Phreatobacter stygius: one gene and its partner. Each later gene encodes a partner of the first gene's protein in a complex. Links are inferred from orthologs where the notes say so. Each region holds a gene or a part of one and is shown in the gene's direction. Other genes may lie near its edges.

What was found. Proteins that work in one complex are often made in the same cells at the same time.
Region 2: the proteins of E8M01_RS13035 (region 1) and tldD are in contact, whole or in part, in a solved structure (PDB 5NJ9), measured with the Escherichia coli proteins. The link is inferred for Phreatobacter stygius from one-to-one orthologs.

Annotation. Positions count from the first base shown.
Region 1 is NZ_CP039690.1:2,821,213-2,825,321, forward strand. What follows is about bases 438-3,435. They hold E8M01_RS13035 (TldD/PmbA family protein), read left to right. Parts: upstream 438-1,260; coding sequence 1,261-2,610; downstream 2,611-3,435. Other genes in these bases: E8M01_RS13030 (DUF6101 family protein), read right to left, coding at 438-835; E8M01_RS13040 (3'(2'),5'-bisphosphate nucleotidase CysQ), read left to right, coding at 2,597-3,370; E8M01_RS13045 (DUF4170 domain-containing protein), read left to right, coding at 3,424-3,435. In the rest of the region: E8M01_RS13025 (DsbA family protein), read right to left, coding at 1-194; more of E8M01_RS13030, read right to left, coding at 305-437; more of E8M01_RS13045, read left to right, coding at 3,436-3,660; E8M01_RS13050 (lysophospholipid acyltransferase family protein), read left to right, coding at 3,685-4,109.
Region 2 is NZ_CP039690.1:3,574,530-3,578,447, reverse strand. Bases 528-3,334 are described here. They hold tldD (metalloprotease TldD), read left to right. Parts: upstream 528-1,126; coding sequence 1,127-2,542; downstream 2,543-3,334. Other genes in these bases: E8M01_RS16835 (monovalent cation:proton antiporter-2 (CPA2) family protein), read left to right, coding at 2,675-3,334; E8M01_RS16845 (invasion associated locus B family protein), read left to right, coding at 535-1,029. In the rest of the region: coxB (cytochrome c oxidase subunit II), read right to left, coding at 1-13; more of E8M01_RS16835, read left to right, coding at 3,335-3,918. UniProt on the Escherichia coli protein: Metalloprotease involved in CcdA degradation. Suppresses the inhibitory activity of the carbon storage regulator (CsrA).

The DNA of each region.
Region 1 (4,109 bases):
GGTCCGGGCACCATCAGCTGGGCGACATCCACCGCCGTCATGGCCGGATCGGGGCTCTGCGCAAAAATCTGGGCGCGCGCCGGAGAGCCCAGGCCGAAGAGCCCGGCTGATCCCATGACCGTGCCCATGACCGTGCGCATGAGCGCGCTTGTGAGCGCCCCTTGGGTCAGAATGCCGCGTCGCGATATCGGCATGGCCAAGACCTCCGCGGCCGTGGCATTGGTGCCGCCGGCCTCGGCCTCACACTGGCGACGCCGCATCGATCATGCAATGCATGGCCGCGTCCCGCAGGCCGCCTTGGTGGTCACGAGCGCGCGATGATTTCCCGTTCGCGATGGACCGCCCGTCCGGCCACCGCACCACCGGCCTTGCGGCGCATCAGCGCCATGGGCCGGCGCGCGCGCAGCGCCGAATGCCGGCGCCGGCGTGGCCCCGGCCGGCCGAGAACCACCTGGCCAAGCCGCTCGAAAGCCTCGCGGATGGCGCCGTCCGGCTCGATCACCAGCAGGGGCAAGGCAAATCTGCGCGCCCAGAGCTGCCATTGGGCGACCACGTCGTCGCCGTCGGTGGCGACGAACAGCGGCACGTTCAGGCTCGGGTCGCCATGGGCAAGCACGACCTCGACCTTGTCGGTGCCGTGGATCGCGCCGTCGCCGATCCTGACCGCGACACCGCGATAGGCCGTGACCGGCAATTGCAGCTTCATCCTGGCCCCGCCGACGGTTCTGCGGATGACCAGCCGGTCGTCGAAGAGGTCGATCGACCGGTCGCCGCTATCGGTGCCCTCGTCGGGGACGGAATAGCGGGCCGGAAGACGGGTGGGATCGAGGCACAAGGCCTCGATCCCGGCGGACGCTCCGCCTGGCACCGTTTGACGCAACACTTGCATGCTCCCTGGGGTCTTTGGCCGCTTGGTGAGCAGCTCTCGCCCCGTCGTTATCCCGACTGTCGCAGCATTTCTTGTCCGCGAGCTTAAGGCGAACGGTTAAGCGGAACTCAATCTGATCGGAAGATATGCAGTTGTTTTGCTATGCTTGAGAAAGGCTTCGCATGCTTGCTTTCGGAATGCTTGGGAGACGTGCTTTCGCAAAGCTTCAGAGGCAGGATGAATCAATCACTACCGGTTTCGGCCGGATTTGAATGGAAGGCTGCTCGCGCGATCGTGCGGCTCCGCCAAAGGCAAAACCTGCATGCCGCCTTGAATCGGCGCGCTCCGGTCCCTACACGAGAACGATCCTCCCGACGGCCACAGGCGTGCTCATGTCCGATCTTCTCGATACCGAGGTTCTCATCGACCAGGCGCGCCGCCTCGTCGCTGCTGCGCGCCGGGCCGGTGCCGACGCCTGCGACGTGGTCGCGGTGCGCGGCATCTCGGTCGGCGTCCAGATGCGCGACGGCCAGGTCGAGGCAACCGATCGGGCCGAGGGCGACGATATCGGCCTGCGCGTCTTTGTCGGCAGGCGCAGCGCTTCGGTTTCGTCCAACGATCCGCGCGAGGATGTGGCGGCCCTGGCGGAGCGGGCCGTGGCCATTGCCCGGGTCGCGCCGGAGGACCCGGTCGCCGGCCTGGCCGACCCGGCCGAGCTCGCCACCAGCTGGGCCGATCTCGACCTGCTCGATCCGGTGCTGGCTGATGTTGCCGAACTGGAAGGGCTGGCCCGCCGCGCCGAGGCCGCGGCGCTGGCCGTACCGGGCGTCAGCAAATCGGGTGGGGCGGGTGCCAATGCCGGGCTCGGCGGCTTCGCGCTGGTCACCTCGACCGGTTTCGAAGGCGCCTCTCTCGGCTCCTGGACCTCGTTCCAGATGACCGCCATTGCCGGCGAAGGCACCGGCATGGAGCGCGACTATGACTATTCCTCGGTCCGCCATCGCGCCGATCTCGCCTCCGCCGAGACGATCGGGGTTAGCGCCGGCGAACGCGCGGTCAAGCGGTTGAACCCGCGCAAGGTCGATACCCGCAAGGTGCCGGTGATCTTCGATCCGCGCACGGCGGCGAGCTTTCCAGGTCATCTCGCCGGCGCGGTCAACGGCCAGGCGGTCGCCCGCAAGACCTCGTTCCTGCGCGACAAGCTCGGCCAGCGCATCTTCAAGCCGGGGGTCGCCATCATTGACGACCCGCTCAGGCCGCGCGGCCTCGGCTCCCGGCCTTTCGATGGCGAAGGCGTCGCCGCCCGGCGCCTGGCGGTGATCGAGGACGGCATCCTGACGAGCTGGTTCCTGGATACGACGACGGCGCGCGAACTCGGCCTGAAGACCACCGGCCACGCCAGCCGCGGCGTCGGCGGGCCGCCGGCGCCGGGCAGCACCAATCTTCACCTGGCCGCCGGCACCGAGACGCCGGAGGCGATGATCCGCTCGATCAAGGACGGGCTTTACGTCACCGATATGATCGGCAGCGGCGTCAACATGGTCACCGGGGACTATTCCCGCGGCTGTTCCGGTTTCTGGATCGAGAACGGCGAACTGGCCTTTCCGGTGGCCGAGATCACCATCGCCGGCAATCTGGTCGACATGTTCCTGAACCTGACGCCGGCCAATGATCTCAGTTTCAGATATGGCACCAATGCGCCGAGCGTGCTGGTCGAAGGCCTGACCATTGCCGGACGCTGACGACCTGCAGCTGCGCGATCTCCTGGTCGCGCTCGCGGCCGAGGCGGGCGCGATCGCGCTCGACTTTGCCAAGCGCGGCATGAAGACCTGGACCAAGGCCCACGCCTCGCCGGTCACCGAGGCCGACATCGCCATCGACACGTTCCTGAAGGACCGCCTCGGCGCCGCCCGGCCGGATTTCGGCTGGCTTTCCGAGGAGACGGCCGACGATCCCGCGCGCCTCGGCAAGCGGCAGGTCTTCATTGTCGATCCGATCGACGGCACCCGCGCCTTTGCCGGCGGCCTGCCGGACTGGACCGTGTCGCTTGCCGTGGTCCGCGACGGCCGGCCGGTGGCCGCGGCGCTCGCCGAACCCGAGGCCCGCCGCGTTTTTGCCGCCGCCCTTGGCCATGGCGCCACCGTCGGTGGCCGGAGCCTTGTCGCAGGATCGCGCGAGACCCTGACGGGTGCCCGGGTCGCCGGGCCGAAGCCGATGGTGGAACAGGCGCAGCGGCAGGGCGCCATCGTGCTGCCGAAAATTCATTCGCTGGCGCTGCGCTTCGCCAAGGTTGCGGTCGGCGAGATCGATGCCGGCTTTGCCGGCGGCCAAAGCCATGACTGGGACCTTGCGGCGGCCGATCTTTTGGTGCACGAAGCAGGCGCATCATTGACCGGTTTCGACGGTGCAGTGCCCATCTATAACAGGCCCGCTCCCGTGCATGTTCCGCTCGTCTGCGCCGGGTTTCCGCTGCACGGGCTGCTGACGAGCACGATCCGATAGCGCGCTCGATCGGCCGCCGCGAACGGTCACGAATTGACGGAGTGACTGCCGCCATGGTCGGTACCAGTGAGACCAAGCAACTGCTGCATCTTGTCTTCGGCGGCGAATTGACGCGCCTCGACGGCACCGAGTTCAAGGACCTGTCGAAACTCGAGGTCGTCGGCATCTTCCCGAATTACGCCACCGCGCATGCCGCCTGGAAGGGCAAGGCCCAGCAGACCGTGGACAACGCGCATATGCGCTTCTTCATCGTTCATCTGCACCGCCTGCTCGATCCGGACGCGGCCTGACGCCGGCCAGCGGTCGCTCGCCCGATGTCCTTCCTGAAACGCTTCGGCCGGTCGGCGCGTGTCCGCTCGGCCGCGGGCTCCTTCCTGGCCGGCTATCTCAAGCTGGTCTGGAACACCGGCCGGTTCGCCTTCGACCCGCCCAATCTTTACGACTATGCCGACGCCAATCTGCCGGTGATCTTCGCCATGTGGCACGGCCAGCACTTCCTGACGCCCTTCGTGCGCAAGCCGGAATATCAGGCCGCCGTGCTGATCTCGCGCTCCACCGACGGCGAGATGAATGCGATCGCCGCCGAGAAGCTCGGCATCCGGACGATCCGCGGCTCGGGCGACCACCGCGGTCAGTTCGCCCGCAAGGGCGGCGTCGGTGCCTTTTTTGAAATGCTCGAGACCCTGCGGGCGGGCGTGACCGTCGCGGTGACCGCCGATGTGCCGAAGGTCGGCAAGAA
Region 2 (3,918 bases), 750 kb from region 1 along the record:
TCGCCTCACGCATGTTCTTCCGCTCCATATCCTTGGCTCGAACACATAAGTGATTTCGAGCCCGATCTTGTTCATCCATTCGCGTCTTGCGCACCGTTCGGGCGCCGCCTCGCGGGCAAAGACCCTTCACTTTCCGGCCGGGCGCGCACCGTCAAGGGATACGCCGCACACTGTGAAAGGAGGGGCTTTCGGCCCCCTTGAAACACAAAAACGCCATGCTCGCAATGCGACCGATGGGGCCCTGTGCGGCGCCCCGGTCACATCTAGCCTAAACTCGTTATAAACTCGACGACGGCACGGTGAAATCCTCCGAAAGGCGACATTCCCCTGCCTGAACCGCATGACGTACCGGCATTTGGCGCCTAGCCTTGACAGGGTTACGGTGGGATGGTCCCTCGCCTCGGCGGGCAGGTCCGACCGTCGACCTCAGCGATTCGATCAGGCTTTCGTTCCGGCGAATTCCAACTTCTGGGAGCTCTACCAATGACCAAGCCGTTCTCGATGCGGTCGCCCGGACGGTCCGGCCTCGGACAGATGGCCGCGGCGCTCGGCCTGTCGCTGGCGGCGCTGGTCGGTGCCGCCACGGTACCGGCCTTGGCCCAGGGCGCGGTCAGGACCACCCATGGCGACTGGCAGATCCGCTGCGATACGCCACCCGGCTCGCGCGCCGAGCAATGCGCGCTGGTGCAGAACGTCGCCGCCGAAGACCGGCCCAATGTCGCCTTGACGATCATTGCGCTGAAGACCGCCGACGGTCGCGCACGGCTGCTGCGCGTGCTGGCGCCGCTCGGTGTGCTGCTGCCTTCGGGGCTGGGCCTGAAGATCGACAATGCCGATGTCGGGCGGGCCGGCTTCGTCCGGTGCCTGCCGTCCGGCTGCGTCGCCGAGGTGGTCATGGAAGACACCCTGCTCAATCAATTGTCCGCCGGCCAGACCGCCACCTTCATCATTTTCCAGACGCCGGAAGAAGGAATCGGCGTGCCGGTTTCGCTCAATGGCTTCAAGGACGGGTTCGCCGCCCTGCCCTGATCGGCGCCGGACGGCTCGCGCCGAGCCGTGCGCCCGCCTACATATGGCCTATGGAAAAGTCCGCCGGCTGGCGGACTGCGATGCTTTGAAACGCCCGATGACCGATCTCTCACTGCTCGCCCGCGCCGATCTGGACGCCGCCGCCACCCGCGCCATTGTCGCCAAGGCGCTCGAGGGCGCCGATGACGGCGAACTGTTCCTGGAATACCGCCAGTCGGAATCGCTTTTGTTCGACAACGGCCGCCTGAAACAGGCCGGAACCGACAATTCCCAAGGCTTCGGCCTGCGCGCCGTCAAGGGCGAGGCGATCGGTTACGCTCATTCCTCGGACGTGTCGGAGGCGGCACTCAAGCGGGCCGCCGAAACCGTGCGCGCGGTCGCCGGCGGCTATTCCGGCACGCTCGCCGCGGCTCCCGTGCGTACCAATGTCCGCCTGTACGGCGACGACAACCCGCTCGACGGACCGCCCTTCGCCGACAAGGTCAAGCTCCTGGAGACGATCGACGCCTATGCGCGGGCCAAGGAACCCAAGGTCCGGCAGGTCACCGCCTCGCTCGCCGCCTCCTGGCAGGTGGTCGAGATCCTGCGCGCCGACGGCGGGCTCTATCGCGACATCCGCCCGCTGGTCCGGCTGAACGTCTCGGCGGTCGCGGGCTCCGGCGACCGGCAGGAAACCGGATCGCACGGGCTCGGCGGGCGCGCCGGCTATGCCGAGTTCATCACCGAGGGGCGCTGGCAATATGCCTGCGACCAGGCGATCCGGCAGGCGCTGGTCAATCTCGACAGCGTTCCCTCGCCAGCCGGCGAAATGGATGTGGTGCTCGGTCCCGGCTGGCCCGGCGTGATGCTGCACGAAGCGGTTGGCCACGGCCTCGAGGGCGACTTCAACCGCAAGGGCACTTCGGCTTTCGCCGGGCTGATGGGCGAAATCGTCGCGGCCAAGGGTGTCACCGTGGTCGATGACGGCACGCTGTCCGGCCGGCGCGGTTCGATCTCGATCGACGACGAGGGCACCGCCTCCAACCGCACCGTGCTGATCGCCGACGGCGTGCTGGTCGGCTATATGCAGGATCGCCAGAACGCCCGCCTGATGGGCGTCGCGCCAACCGGCAACGGCCGGCGCGAGAGCTACGCCCATACGCCCATGCCGCGCATGACCAACACCTATATGCTCGGCGGCGCACACAGCCGGGACGAGATCATCGCCAGCGTGAAGAACGGGCTTTACGCGGTCAATTTCGGCGGCGGCCAGGTCGATATCACCTCGGGCAAATATGTCTTCGAATGCACCGAGGCCTACCGGATCGAGAACGGCCGGATCGGCGCGCCGGTCAAGGGCGCCATGCTGATCGGCTCGGGCCCCGCCGACATGAAGCGCGTCAGCATGATCGGCGACGACATGGACCTCGATACCGGCATCGGCACCTGCGGCAAGGCCGGCCAATGGGTGCCGGTCGGCGTCGGCCAGCCAACCCTCAAGATGGAAAAGATCACGGTCGGCGGCACCGGCTGAACCCAGCCCGGCGGCCACTCCCTCCCTGTCTCTGAAGTCAACGTGGCACCCTCGGGAAAACACCAAGGGTGCCGAGGCGCCGTGCGCCGCATAAGTTAGGATCCGTCTCCCTCCCCCGAACATCGCGAGCGCATGGCCGTCGAACATTCTCCCACCGCCTTTGTCGTGCCCGCCGTGACCCTGCTCGCGGCCGCGGTCATCGCTGTACCGCTGTTCCGCCGGATGCGGCTCGGCTCGATCCTGGGCTATCTCGCGGCCGGTCTGGTGATCGGGCCGTTCGGCCTCAGAATCTTCTCCGACCCGGCGGCGATCCTGCACGTCGCCGAACTCGGCGTGGTGATGTTCCTGTTCATCATCGGGCTGGAGATGCGTCCGGCGCGGCTGTGGAGCCTCAGGCGGCAGATTTTCGGGCTCGGCGTGCTGCAAGTCAGCGTCTGCTCGGCCTTGCTGACCGCGGCGGGCATCGCCGGCGGCTTCCCGGTCGCGGCCTCCTTCGTCGCCGGCGCCGGCTTCGTGATGACCTCGACGGCCATCGTCATGCAGACCCTGGAGGAGCGTGGCGAAATCACCACACCAACCGGCCAGAAGATGGTCTCCATCCTGCTGCTCGAGGATCTCGCCATCGTGCCTTTGCTGGCGCTGGTGGTGTTCCTGGCGCCGGCAGTGTCTGGCACGCCGGAGGGCGGGCTGACCTCCCGGCTGATCGCCGTCGCCATCGGTGTCGCGGCGATCGCCGGACTGATCGTCGCCGGCCGCTATCTTCTCAATCCATTCTTCCGGCTGCTCGCCAGCTACGGCGCGCGCGAGGTGATGACCGCGGCCGCCCTGCTGGTCGTCCTCGGTTCGGCGCTGGCGCTGCAGCTCGGCGGCCTGTCCATGGCAATGGGGGCGTTTCTCGCCGGCGTACTGTTGTCGGAATCAACCTTCCGGCACCAACTCGAAGCCGATGTCGAACCATTCCGGGGCATTCTGCTCGGCCTGTTCTTCATGGCTGTCGGCATGTCGCTCAACCTATCGGTCGTCATCGCCGAGTGGACGACCGTCGCGACCTACGTGGCTGCCTATATTGTGGCCAAGGCGGCCGGCATCTATGCGGTGGCTCGCATCCTCAAATCCGACCATGCCGAAGCGCTCGAGCGCACCGTCATGATGGCGCAGGGCGGGGAATTTGCCTTCGTGCTCTATGCGGCGGCAAGCAGCACCGGCCTGATCGACGCCCAGGCCAACGCCATCCTGACCGCCATCGTCATCATCTCGATGGTTCTGACGCCGCTCGCGCTGATGGCGCTCGGCGCGCTCACGCCGGCGCCAACCCAGTCGCTCGACGACGTCGAGATCGCCGAGGGCCTGTCGGGCGAAGCCCTGCTGATCGGCTT